3 regions of the Halomonas sp. XH26 genome follow, and region 3 is predicted to be linked to each of the others. Evidence: predicted binding sites of a transcription regulator. Region 3 holds the regulator's gene; each other region holds the start of a gene.

Region 1 (4,370 bases), 260 kb from region 3:
CTTAACTAACGCCAAATGATGGGCACCTTGTATACGGTCCCGGAACACATGCAGCGCCAGTTCCCCATGGGCCGTCATCACACTGGTCGTTTCAACCGCATCAACCGTTTGTTCATTGACGATACGGTAGTGAATCAAGTCGGCAATCGTGCCAATTTTAATACCATGCTTTTTAGCAAACACTTCAAGCTCAGGCCGACGCGCCATACTGCCATCATCATTCATGATTTCACAGATGACGCCGCTGGGGTCGCAGCCCGCTAAAGAGGCTAAATCACAGGCTGCTTCAGTATGCCCAGCACGACGTAGAACACCACCAGGTTCAGCCATTAGCGGAAATATATGCCCTGGCTGTACGATATCCGTCGGCTTGGCATTCGCCGCCACTGCCGCTTGAACAGTACGCGCACGATCAGCTGCTGAGATGCCGGTGGTCACACCTTCGGTCGCTTCAATGGAGAGCGTAAACTTAGTGCCAAAACCAGAGCCGTTATCACGCACCATCAGCGGTAGGTTTAGCTGCTCGCAACGCTCGCGAGTCATGGGCATACAAATAAGCCCACAGGCATAACGCGCCATGAAGTTGATATGCTCGGCCTGAACTTTTTCGGCCGCCATGATGATATCACCTTCGTTTTCGCGATCCTCATCATCCATGAGAATCACCATTTTGCCCTGGCGGATATCTTCCACCAGCTCAGCGATAGGGGACAAACCCTCTGAAGAGGAATGCGCCATGGAATCTCCAAAATAAGTGGTCGCAACACATGCGATTTCGCGCGTCAGGGTACCTTGCTCTGGCCCGGCGCGCTAGTCAGTGCACGGTTTAGCGATGATGCGCCAGTCACTCCCAACGGCTCGAATTTCTTTAATAGTTAAACGCTTTTGGTCGGCCATGCGGGTCATCCCGGGCAACGCAAATAGTGGTCGAGCCTCGCCACCCAAAAGCGTGGGAGCAACAAATAACTGCAGTTCATCCACCGCATTTGCATCTAGCAGCGCGCCTGCCAGCGTAGCGCCGGTTTCCACCAGCAGCTCATTTACCAGCTCATGCTCAGCCAACCAGTTCAGCATGTCTGCAAGGTCGATTCGGCCTTCTTGAGCCGCGGGCAGTACCTTAATGTCAGCGCCTGCAGCTTCCAGCTTTTGGCGTTTTTCTTCACTGTGGTGTTCAGTGGTAATAATCAATGTGCGGCCGGGTTCACGAAGACAAGCTGCCGCTAACGGTAACCGCAGACGCGAATCCAAAATAACGCGTAGTGGCTGCCGCTGACTAATTGTATCCGCGTTATCGAGCCCCAACTGGTCTGCGCGCACTGTTAGCCGTGAATCATCCATAATGACGGACTCAACGCCGCTCAAAATAGCGCTTGAACGCGCTCGCAGACGCTGCACTTGGCTACGAGCTTCTGGGCCAGTAATCCATTGCGACTCTCCAGAGCCCATGGCAGTGCGGCCATCCAGGCTCATGGCCATTTTTAAGCGTACAAAGGGACGTTTGTGCTGCATACGGGAAATAAAGCCAGGATTTAACGCACGGGCATCCTCTTCCAACAGTCCAACATCTACCTGAATTCCTGATTCCCGAAGCCGCGTGATACCGCGTCCACTAACGCAAGGGTTAGGGTCAACCATTGCGACCACCACGCGGGCAACGTTGGCATCCGCTAACGCAACGGCACAAGGGCCAGTGCGTCCTGTATGGGAACAAGGTTCCAGCGTGACATAAGCCGTTGCGCCTTCTGCCTTTGCACCAGCGGCGTTAAGCGCGTGGATTTCTGCATGAGGTTCGCCAGCACGGAGGTGAAAGCCCTCGCCAACCACTTGCCCTTCCGCGTGTTGATCGTAGCGGACAATAACACAGCCTACCCGGGGGTTGGGGTCTGTTGTATACAGCCCTTTCGCCGCCAATTGCAGAGCACGCGCCATAAATTGATGATCAGCGCTGGTAAAGCCTCTCTCCATCAACTCGTTCATCAAGCCTCTCCGCGATGTGGATCGCTGTGGGCTGATGCAGGGTGATCGCCAGGATCTTGAGAAAGACGGTCTATCTCAGCGCGAAATTCGTCTAAATCCTGAAACTTACGATATACCGATGCAAAGCGAATATACGCCACCTGATCCAGGTTGCTTAATGCCTTCATAACGGCCTCACCGATATCCCGCGCATTTACTTCGCGGTCCCCGCGGGCACGAAGCGATTGGCGAATACGCTCAACGGCGGCTTCTATTGCCTCGGCACTTACCGGACGCTTCTCCAGCGCTCGCAACATGCCTGCACGCAGCTTGCTCTCGTTAAAGGTTTCGCGTGAGCCGTCGGATTTTACGACCCTCGGCATAATCAGTTCTGCGGTTTCATACGTGGTGAAGCGCTCTTGGCAGCTAGCGCATTGGCGACGACGGCGCACCTGGTCACCGTCGGCTACCAGCCGCGAGTCGGTCACTCGAGTATCATTAGCACCACAAAAAGGGCAATGCATGGCAGTCAACCTGTTGTCAGTACGTGCAGCGTGTCAGCTTGTGCGGATAACGGCACATATAAGCATATTGTGAACTTTTATTAGCAGCGGAGTAGCCACGCGCTACAACGACATGCAGTTTAAGGGCGCTTGCAAGCAAAAATAGTCGCTTCTTTAAACGCGGCGTTAACCTAGCATTGTAACGATTTGGCACACAAGCTGCAGCGTTTGTCGTAGGTTGTTTAAGAGGAAACCCCTATGACCCCATTTGAGCAGACAGTCCACCATTTCCTTTCGCACCTCTACGGCCCCCGCGCCAGCGAGGTACAACGCCGTCTTGGACAACACATTGACCACTTTCGCAGTGCATCACAGGCGCCAGCCATAACAGAAAATACCGCGGCTGAAGGCGATAATGCACCAACGTGGAGCGAAAAAGATCAATGGGTCATTAGCTACGGTGATTCCATTGTGGCAGAGGAAACGCCTCCTCTTGCTGTGCTGAATGAGTTTCTTCAACGCTATTTGGGGGAGCGTATTAGCGGCGTGCATGTGCTGCCTTTTTTTCCTTGGAGTAGCGATGATGGCTTTTCAGTCATTCATTACCGCGAGGTTAATCCAGAGCTAGGTGATTGGCAGCACATCCGTGAGCTAGCAAGCCACTATGACGTGATGGGCGATTTAGTGCTAAACCACGTGTCTCGCGAATCCCTGTGGTTTGTGGATTATTTAACCGGAAGTTTGCCAGGTCGTGATTACTTTATAGAAATAGACCCAGAAACCGATGTTTCTGACGTGGTTCGACCACGTAGCAGCCCATTGCTAGTGCCCATTTCCACGCGCCGGGGCACGCGCCATGTATGGGCAACCTTCTCAGAAGATCAGATCGATTTAAACTTTGAAAACCCTGACGTATTGCTCGAGTTTGTTGGCATCCTGCTGTTTTACCTCCAACAGGGCGTGCGTATCATTCGCCTGGATGCAGTGGCATTTTTATGGAAGCGTCTGGGAACGCCATGCATCCACCTTCCCGAAACCCATACGGTGGTCCGTTTACTGCGCGCCATTGTGGATGAAATAGCGCCGGGCACGCTGATAATTACCGAGACCAATGTCCCTCACGCAGAAAACATCAGTTACTTTGGCCTAGAGCGGTTAGCCAACGGGGCACCAGACGAAGCTCACATGGTCTATCAATTCGCCCTGCCCCCTTTGTTATTGCACACGCTCACCCGCGGTGAAGCCACTACCCTTCAAACATGGCTTTCCAGCCTGCCGATATTGCCCAGACACTGCACCTATTTAAACTTCACCGCGAGCCATGATGGTATTGGCGTGCGCCCTTTAGAAGGGGTGCTACCCGATCATGAGCGAGATGCACTGCTAGAACTGATGCATCGCTTTGGTGGCTTTGTCAGCATGCGCAGCAATCCCGATGGCAGTGACTCGCCCTACGAAATCAATATTACTTGGTTTGAGGCCATGCGCGGCACGCGCAGAGGACCAGACCCCTGGCAAATTGCCCGCTTCCTGTGCAGCCAAGCTATTATGCTGACGCTCCAGGGCATTCCCGCCCTCTATATTCATACATTGACCGGCACGCTTAACGATGTCGAAGGAGTGGAGCGCAGCGGCCGATTGCGCTCAATTAATCGACGCCGCTGGCAGCGTGATGAGCTAGCACTGTTACTCGAAAGCCCCTCAACGCCGACTCACGATGTGTTTCATGCGCTTAGCCGCTTGCTGGAACTTCGGCGCACAGAGCCCTGCTTCCACCCCAACGCCACACAACGCGTACTGACCACGCCGCCTGACGTGTTAGCCATTGAGCGAGGCCCGCTAAGCGACGGCCGCCGCCTGCTTGCCCTGTTTAATGTCACCGATACGCTACTGCCATTAGATAATGTAGGA
Region 2 (4,370 bases), 1.5 Mb from region 3:
ATAGCTGTTGCGGTGAGAATCACCAGCGGGCCGGTCGCAAGTCCTCGGGATAGAGTGCTGATGGTTGCCCCCGAGACCCCACTGACAATACCGATACCAGCGGCAATCACCAGCATCCCTCCCAGATGACGGCTCCACTGCCGAGCCGCTGCTGCTGGCGCCACGATCATGGCGGCCATTAATATCACGCCAACCATTTGCAGGCCGACCACCACGGCGAGCGCCACCATGGCGGTAAGTGCGGCTTCGATGGCGTTGACGGGCATGCCGAGCGAGCGGGCGTACTGCCCATCAAAAGTGACCAACTTGGCCTGTTTCCAGAAGACGGCGAGCAGCGTGAGTGTGACAAGGGTGATGCTGCCCATTATCCAGAGATCCGAACGCAGCGTAGCGGCGGCCTGACCGAAAAGGAACGCTTCAAGCCCCCCCTGGGAAGCGTTATTGGTGCCCTGGATATAGGTCAGCAGCACGATGCCAACGGCAAAGAAAATACTCAGGCAAATGCCGAGAGCAGCATCGGTTTTCAGGCGGCTTTTACGGGTCAGTAACAGCATCGTCAGCGCGGCTAACGAGCCGGTAACCAGTGAGCCAATGATCACCCCGCCGATATCGCGGCTGCCGGTGATGATAAAACTTAAACACACGCCGGGCAGTGCTGCATGAGAGATGGCGTCGCCGAGCAGGCTCTGGCGGCGTAACACCGCAAAGCAACCCAGTGGGCCACTGATCAGCCCCAGCAGAGAGGCGCCAATCACCACGTTTTGAAAGGTGTAGTCAGATAGAAGGTCGAGCCACTGCATGGGTTATTTCACCTTCGAAGCAGCGAACATCAGGGAGTCGCTATCGTTCAGCAGGGCAATCTGGCCACCGTACGCCTGACGGAGATGATCGATAGTAAATACGTCTTCAGCCTTGCCGCTGGCAATCACGCGTACGTTAAGCAGCAGCAGCCAGTCGAAATAGTTACGTACGGTTTGCAGGTCATGGTGGACAACAATCAACGTTTTACCCGCGTCACGCAGACGGCGCAGAATGTCGATAATGGCCCGCTCCGTGGTGGCATCAACCCCGGCCATGGGCTCGTCGAGAAAGTACACATCAGCCTGTTGCACCAGCGCGCGGGCCAGAAATACCCGTTGCTGCTGGCCGCCGGAAAGCTGGCTGATCTGGCGGTCAGCATAGTCGCTCATTCCCACCATTTCCAAGGCTTCCAGTGACTCCTTGCGCTCTTTGCGGCCGGGCCGCCGGAACCAGCCCAGGCGGCCATAAAGACCCATGGTGACCACATCCAGCGCTGTGGTGGGGAAGTCCCAGTCAACGCTGGAGCGCTGCGGCACATAGCCAACGCGCCTGCGCTGTGAGACGTAGGGGCGACCATGCACCATGACCTCGCCGGAAAGCGATGGTACAAGCTCCAGCAGGCTTTTGATCAGCGTACTCTTACCCGCCCCGTTAGGGCCGACAATGCCTGCCATCACGCCGGTAGGAATCTCCAGATTAATATCCCAGAGAACGGGCTGATTATGATAGCTGACGGTCAGGTTCTGAATACTGAGCGCTGTGTCGGTCGTTACGGGTGTCGCCATTGTTGCGGTGCCTTGTTGAATGATTAGTGAGCGAGCTTCCACTCGTTAGCCCAATCGTTCATTTCATCGGGAAGCGGTGCCAGCGTACCGCCAAGTGCTTCGACAATATGCTGGGTGTTGCGGTAGATCATACCCATATAAGTGCCATCGACCGTATCCGGGTCGCCCATGGCATCGGAGTAGAGTTCACCGCCAATTTCGACAGTCTGGCCCCGTTGTTGGGCGGCATCAATGACTGCCTGAACCGTGCGCGGGTTAATGGTGCTCTCGATGAAAAGGGCCGGAATCGCGCGGTCCACCACAATATCTGTCATGTTGCGAATATCAGCAATACCCGTTTCCGATTCTGTGCTGATGCCCTGTATGCCTTCCACGTCGATATCGTAGGCGCGGCCAAAGTAGCCAAAAGCATCGTGAGCGGTGACCAGAATACGCTGCTCATCGGGAATGCTGGCAATACTGTCTTTTACCCATTCGTGCAGGGCAAGCAGTTGAGCCTGATAGCGTTCGGTATTGGCGTCAAATGTCGCGGCGCAGTCGGGGCGCGCTTCACTCAGCGCTTCGTTGAGCGTGGGCAGTGTTTGCGCCCATAAAGAAACGTCCATCCACAGATGAGGATCAATGCCGTACACATCCTGTGAGGTAATCAACGATGCGGGGTCAATCGAGGCAGGAGCAACGGCAAGCGTAGGTGTGCGCTCGGAGAACCTTTCCAGTACGTCGCCTAGCTGGCCTTCCAGCGAATAGCCTGAGTAGAAAATCTGCTCTGCGTTTCGCAGTGTCGCCACATCGCTGGCGCTTGCCTGATAAAGGTGGGGGTCAACCCCTGGCCCCATCAGTGCGTCTACGTTAACGCACTCACCACCGATCTCCTGGGTGATATCGGCAATCATCCCAATGGTCGCGACCACATTGAGCGGCGCCTCGCCGGCGGAGGCGACATTGCTTAGTGGAAGTAGGCTTGCCAGAGCAATTGCGTATCTTGTTGCCATGATTCCCCCAGCCGGAATGCCAGCTTAAACGATAGGTTGAGACAGATTGGGTTAAGGACTGATGAGTGTGTGATCAATAAGTGTTTGACCGATGAGTGATAAACAATGTGGTAAGGCGAAATTTATTTTGCATTAAGCAAGAAGTATAGCCTTGGCTAAGTTTCTGGCGTTCTGTATGGAATGTCAAGAGAACCAAAATATCGCCGACGGTACTTATGATCACCAAGTACGGCCAGCAAGCCAGGTGGGCGGGCGCGAGCAAAACGCATAAGTGTGCAGCCGTGGTGCAGTCTGTCTTTAGATTGATTCTTTTTGGTGCGGAATGGGCAGGTTGAAAACTATCTTTTTCCATCTCATACGGGCGCTATGGCGGCGCATAAGCACTTTTCACCATTTTGGCGCATTCCTTGCATTTCAAGTTGAAATATTGACCAACAGGAAGCGATAGCGCCCATGACTCTGTGTGAACTTGCGACACCTGCTGCTGGCTCAGGCCATCGCTTTGATGGCGAGCGCCACTGGGCGGCATCGTTGGCGCTGCGTTTTGCTGACCGTGAGGGCACAACCCGGTTGGTGCAGGCTCGTCACCAAGGGCCCCTACGAGTACAGCGCCCGTTTTACCCAGAAGGCAGCACAGAAGCTTGCCATGTGTACGTGCTGCATCCACCCGGTGGTTTAGTCAGTGGCGATGCCCTGACGATTCGCGCCCACATCGAGCGTGGTGCCCACGCGCTGCTCACCACGCCTGCGGCTAACAAGCTTTATAAAGCTGACAGTCAGGGCGTAGCCTGGAACCAACAGACTGAACTGAACGTGGCAGATGGCGGCATCCTTGAATGGCTGCCTCAGGAAACCATTGCCTTTGATGGCTCCAAAGGCACTCAGCGAACGCATATTGCGTTGCATCGCAGTGCCCGCTGCCTGGGCTGGGAAATCATGGCGCTAGGCCGCCCCGCCAGTGAAATTCCCTATGTGACAGGCCGCATTGAGCAGCACTTTCGTTTAACCCTAGATGGCAAGCCGCTGTGGCTTGAACGCCAACCATTAGACCCTGCACATCCGCGTTTTAATGGGCGCTGGGGGCAGGGGGGAGCCACGGTGCAAGCCACGCTGTGGGCGGTTGGTTTAGAAGATGCCGGTGCGGCGATTGATGCACTACGTGAAGCGCTGCCGGACAACCCGCGTTGGGCGGTCACCGTTCGCCAGGGCGTACTGTTATTACGTTACCTCGGAAACTCACGTAATGAAGCCTGGGCGCTGTGTGAGCAGGCTTGGCATTTACTGCGCCCACGCTGGATCGCTCGCGCCGCCCACACGCCGCGCATTTGGTTAACCTAAACGTTATGCAGCAGGTGCTAAATAAGTTATTGTCACTAATGCAAATGAAAACCTTTTGCATTAAGATGGCTGTTTGTGACCTGCACCGAGATGCACCATGCTGCTTAACGTTTTACCCTCTTCGTATTGGCTGCTTATCTTACGCATCCTGGCCGCGACGCTTGGCGGCTATATAGTCGCTGCACTGTTCTCGGTGGCAGCGCTTGGCTTACCGCTAGATATCATGATGTCTCTGCGTATCGGAATGATGGGGAGCTTCATTATTTGGGCGGGCGTGGCGACTTGGTCGTTTATCACGCCGATTTTGATACGCCTTTGGGGGGCTATCGGTCTCGCCGCTTGCGGCCTTCTATTGGTGGCTACCTATGGCATCCACTAAGCGCAGCGTGAGGCGTAACATGGCTCAGCTGCATACATGGTGCGGCTTGTTAGCTGCTTGGCTGCTGTTTGCTGT
Region 3 (4,370 bases):
ATGTATGGCTGGATGATAGCCAGATCCGCTTAACCAATAACGTGCGCGGCGTTCACCCGCCTGCCACTCGTTCTCAGTAGGAGTCGCGATGAACGTTCTTATTCGCACGGCACTCTTCGTCATTGCGCTACCCATTTCAGCGGCAGCGCTACCGGTTATGGCACAAAGCCAAGCCCCCGTAGAAGTAGAGGCTGACCGTTTAGATCTCGATCAACGCGCAGGCACCGCAGTGTATTCAGGCAACGTCGATATTCGGCAGGGCAATATGCAACTGCGCGGCGATCGCGTTGAGATTCAGCGCAACGATGCTGGCGAGCTATCGCGTGCCATTGCAACCGGTGGACGAGCCTACATACGTAACCAGCTCGAAGACCAAGCTAGCCCAATGGAAGGCTGGGCAAAACGTATTATTTATCATGTTGCCGAGCGTCGGGTAGAGCTCATTGACCAAGCGGAACTGACCCAGCAAGCAGATCGCTTTGAAGGTGGGCGATTAGAGTACTTTATAGACCAAGGTGTGGTTCAGGCGCGTTCTGATGTTAGTGGTGGTGAGCCACAACGTATCCGCATGACTCTTCAGCCGGAACAATAGGAGTGTCCAGTGGCGACCAATAACGCAGAGCCCGCACCTCAAACCACAGCCTCAGAATCAGCATCAGAAAGCGCGCCGATAAAAACACTTTATGCCCAACACTTAGCTAAAAGCTATAAACGCCGCCGTGTCGTTAAGGATATTAACCTAGAGATATCTCAAGGCAGCGTGGTAGGGCTACTAGGCCCCAATGGCGCAGGCAAAACGACATCGTTTTATATGATTGTCGGCTTGGTAAAGTCTGATGCGGGAAAGGTTGGCATTGATGAGCTTGATTTAACCCATGCCCCCATGCACGAACGTGCAATGGCTGGTATTGGCTACTTGCCTCAGGAAGCCTCTATTTTTCGCAAACTTACCGTCGCCGACAACATCATGGCAATCCTGGAAACCCGCAAAGAGCTCGATCGTAGCGCCAGGGAGCAGCGCCTTGAGTCGCTACTGGAAGATTTTCACATCACGCACATTCGTGACAACTTCGGCATGAGTCTTTCGGGCGGAGAGCGTAGACGTGTTGAGATTGCCCGCTCCCTCGCGACCGAGCCTGCCTTTATCCTGCTTGATGAGCCGTTTGCCGGCGTTGATCCAATCTCAGTGGGCGATATTAAAACGATCATTCGAGCCCTCAAAAAGCGCCATATCGGCGTGCTGATCACTGATCATAACGTCAGGGAAACACTGGATATTTGCGATATTGCTTACATTGTAGGTGACGGCCATATCATCGCCAGTGGCCCCCCTCAGGAAATTCTCAACAACCAGCGGGTAAGAGACGTTTACTTGGGGGCTGATTTCCGCTTGTAAACAGCCATCTGTAGAAAAAATAGTAGTGGTGGCATACTTATTGCACTTGCACCAAGCCATAACTCGCACTAGGGTGGAGCTTTCTGATTAACGAGCGGTTCTCAGATGGTCATGAAAGCTTCTCTTCAATTGCGTATCGGTACACAGCTGACCATGACACCTCAGCTGCAGCAGGCCATCGCCCTGTTACAGCTATCAACGCTGGACCTCCGTCAAGAAATTCAGCAAGCACTTGATGCCAATCCAATGCTTGAGCAGGAAGATGAGTTCGGCGAACAGGCCGTTAGTGAACCCCAGGAAGCTGAATGGTCCGAAAGCATTCCTAACGAACTCTCAACTGACAGTGACTGGTCAGACACTTATCAAGACCTTGGTAGCCATGGTGCCAGCAGCGAGGGGCCTGACTTTGAGCGTCAAGCCGCTGGTCAAAGTTTGCATGGCCACTTACTTTGGCAACTCGCCATGACAGATTTTTCACCACGCGACCACGCCATTGCTGAAAGCCTCATCGATGCACTGGATGCCAACGGCTACCTAACCCAGCCTCTCAATGACATTCGCGAAGGACTTAAAGCCCAAGGGCATGAAGGCCTTAGCCAGCGTGAAGTTGAAACAACCTTGCTTCGTCTTCAACAGTTTGAGCCCACCGGTGTATTTGCTCGCGACCTGCGGGAGTGTTTAATGCTGCAGCTCGCCTCACTACCGGAAGATACACCGCTGCTTATGCCTGCCAAGCGGTTAGTGCGTCAATTTCTGGAAGCGCTTGGTAAGGATGATGTGCGTTTGCTAAAGCGGCGGTTAAGTCTAGATGATGAGCAGCTTGATGATGTCATCCGCTTGATCCGCAGCCTTGATCCTCGCCCAGGAAGTGCCTTTGGCGACACTGATGACAGCTATGTAACGCCAGATTTAGTCGTACGCCATGACCACGAAGGATGGCACCTGGAGCTAAATCCTGAGGCATTGCCGCGCTTGCGCATTCAACCTGACTACGCAAGCCTGATCAAACGGGCTGACAAGAGCCAAGATAACCAATTTTTAAAAGAGCATCTCCAAGAAGCTCGCTGGCTCATCAAGAGCCTTTCAAGTCGAAATGATACGCTACTGCGGGTGGGCCGAGAAATCATAGCTCGCCAGATAGGCTTTCTGGAACACGGCGAAGAAGCCATGAAACCGCTGATTTTAGCCGATATCGCAGACGCCGTAGAAATGCATGAATCCACTATTTCCAGGGTCACCACCCAGAAATACATTCATACTCCGCGCGGAGTGTTTGAGCTCAAATACTTCTTTTCAAGCCAAGTAAGTGGCCAGGACGGCGGTGACAGTCACTCCAGCACCGCCATCCGCGCTCGAATCAAAAAACTGGTGCAAGATGAACCGCCCGGGAAACCTCTCTCAGACAGCCGCCTCGTGGCGCTATTGGAAGAGGGTGGCATTAATGTGGCAAGGCGAACGGTGGCCAAATATCGCGAGTCGATGGGTATACCCTCTTCAAGCGAACGCCGCCGTTTACGCTAATAAAACAGTGCTAACGAACAAAGTCTGTCTAAGGGCTTTGCAATAGCGCAAAAAGGGTTACAATCGAAGAACAGTCCGATGGATAAGGAGCACGTCAATGCAAGTAAATATCACTGGTCATCACGTAGATCTGACTGACGCCTTGCGTGACTATGTAAATGAGAAGCTGGAACGCGTTGAGCGCCATTATGACAATATCACCACCGTACAAGTGACCTTATCTGTTGAAAAGGAGCGCCAGCAAGCTGCCTGCACCCTGCATGCTGCAGGTGCCGATCTACACGCAGAAGCATTAGACAACGATATGTACGCTGCGATTGATGCACTAGCGGACAAAATTGATCGTCAACTCGTTAAACACAAGGAAAAAGCACAAGCTCGCGCCCAAGGCGCTGGCGTGCGTTAACTCAATGACGTTGGAAACTATTCTTCCCCCGGAGCGCGTGCTGTATGACGTCCCCGGGGGCAGCAAAAAAAGGGTGCTGGAATTTTTCAGCACCTTTATTGCGCAAAACACGCCAAGCCTAGATAGCCAAGAAGTCTTCAGCCGCCTGATTGGTCGTGAGCGTTTGGGTAGCACTGGAATAGGCAACGGCGTTGCTATTCCTCACGCCCGTAGCCCTCACTGCAGCTCGCCTATCGCTGGTTTTTTAAAGTTAGCTGAGCCAGTAGATTTCGATGCTATTGATGGCGACCCCGTCGACCTTGTTTTCGTACTTTTAGTGCCCGAAGAGGCGGACGACACGCACTTAGCCTTATTAGGGCAAGTGGCGTCCATCATGAACAACGTTGACACACGTCAGCAGCTTCGTAGAGCGGCTAGCCAACGTGAGCTATTGGACCTTATTACAGCAAAAATTCGTGAACAACCTGTTACCTAAATGGTCCACCGCTAGACACTGCCTACTAGTTTAACGTTTACCTCCATTTTTATTGGCATGCCAAGAGAAACTCTATGCAACTGGTGATCATTAGCGGCCGTTCAGGGTCCGGTAAATCTATCGCCTTACAAGCGTTAGAAGATCTTGGCTATTGTGCCATCGATAATTTGCCCGCCATGTTACTCGGCTCCCTTGTGGATGAGCTTCGCGAGCAAGGGGCACGCCCTCAACTAGCGGTAAGTATCGATGCGCGTAATTTACCAGCTGCGCTAAAGCAGCTGCCAAAAATGCTTGAATCTTTGCGTCAGAAAAGCATTCACTTCCAGGTTATCTATCTAACCACCGATGCGCGAATTCTTCTTGAGCGATACTCAGCCACGCGTCGTCGCCACCCTCTTACGCGTGATAGTGACATGACGCTTGAAGAGGCCATCAATAAAGAAGAAGAAACCCTGCTCGACATCCGTGATCTTGCCGACCTGATGATCGACACATCGCGTCTGTCGGTTCATGACCTGCGCCGCCGAATAACGGATCAGGTTGCCCAACAGCGTGAAGATAGATTAACGCTG

What was found. The regulator sigma-54, encoded in region 3, starts transcription at its own class of promoters, with help from an activator protein. The targets are predictions, from matches to a motif close to TGGCACNNNNNTTGCTNT.
Region 1: J4377_RS12040 (sugar phosphorylase) is a predicted target of sigma-54. The motif match lies at 2,668-2,685, and genes of this name have one in related genera.
Region 2: J4377_RS17635 (urease accessory protein UreD) is a predicted target of sigma-54. The motif match lies at 2,975-2,992, and genes of this name have one in related genera.

What each region holds. Positions count from the first base shown of each region.
Region 1 is NZ_CP071889.1:2,617,878-2,622,247, forward strand. Features, by position in the region: gene ribBA (bifunctional 3,4-dihydroxy-2-butanone-4-phosphate synthase/GTP cyclohydrolase II) at 1-738, opposite strand, end outside; gene ribD (bifunctional diaminohydroxyphosphoribosylaminopyrimidine deaminase/5-amino-6-(5-phosphoribosylamino)uracil reductase RibD) at 811-1,977, opposite strand; gene nrdR (transcriptional regulator NrdR) at 1,977-2,480, opposite strand; gene J4377_RS12040 (sugar phosphorylase) at 2,718-4,370, shown strand, end outside.
Region 2 is NZ_CP071889.1:3,865,462-3,869,831, reverse strand. Features, by position in the region: gene J4377_RS17650 (metal ABC transporter permease) at 1-800, opposite strand, end outside; gene J4377_RS17645 (metal ABC transporter ATP-binding protein) at 804-1,586, opposite strand; gene J4377_RS17640 (metal ABC transporter solute-binding protein, Zn/Mn family) at 1,610-2,578, opposite strand; gene J4377_RS17635 (urease accessory protein UreD) at 3,032-3,916, shown strand; gene J4377_RS17630 (hypothetical protein) at 4,014-4,295, shown strand; gene J4377_RS17625 (PepSY domain-containing protein) at 4,315-4,370, shown strand, end outside.
Region 3 is NZ_CP071889.1:2,356,398-2,360,767, forward strand. Features, by position in the region: gene lptC (LPS export ABC transporter periplasmic protein LptC) at 1-80, shown strand, start outside; gene lptA (lipopolysaccharide transport periplasmic protein LptA) at 89-592, shown strand; gene lptB (LPS export ABC transporter ATP-binding protein) at 671-1,396, shown strand; gene J4377_RS10975 (RNA polymerase factor sigma-54) at 1,502-2,917, shown strand; gene hpf (ribosome hibernation-promoting factor, HPF/YfiA family) at 3,015-3,323, shown strand; gene ptsN (PTS IIA-like nitrogen regulatory protein PtsN) at 3,328-3,798, shown strand; gene rapZ (RNase adapter RapZ) at 3,873-4,370, shown strand, end outside.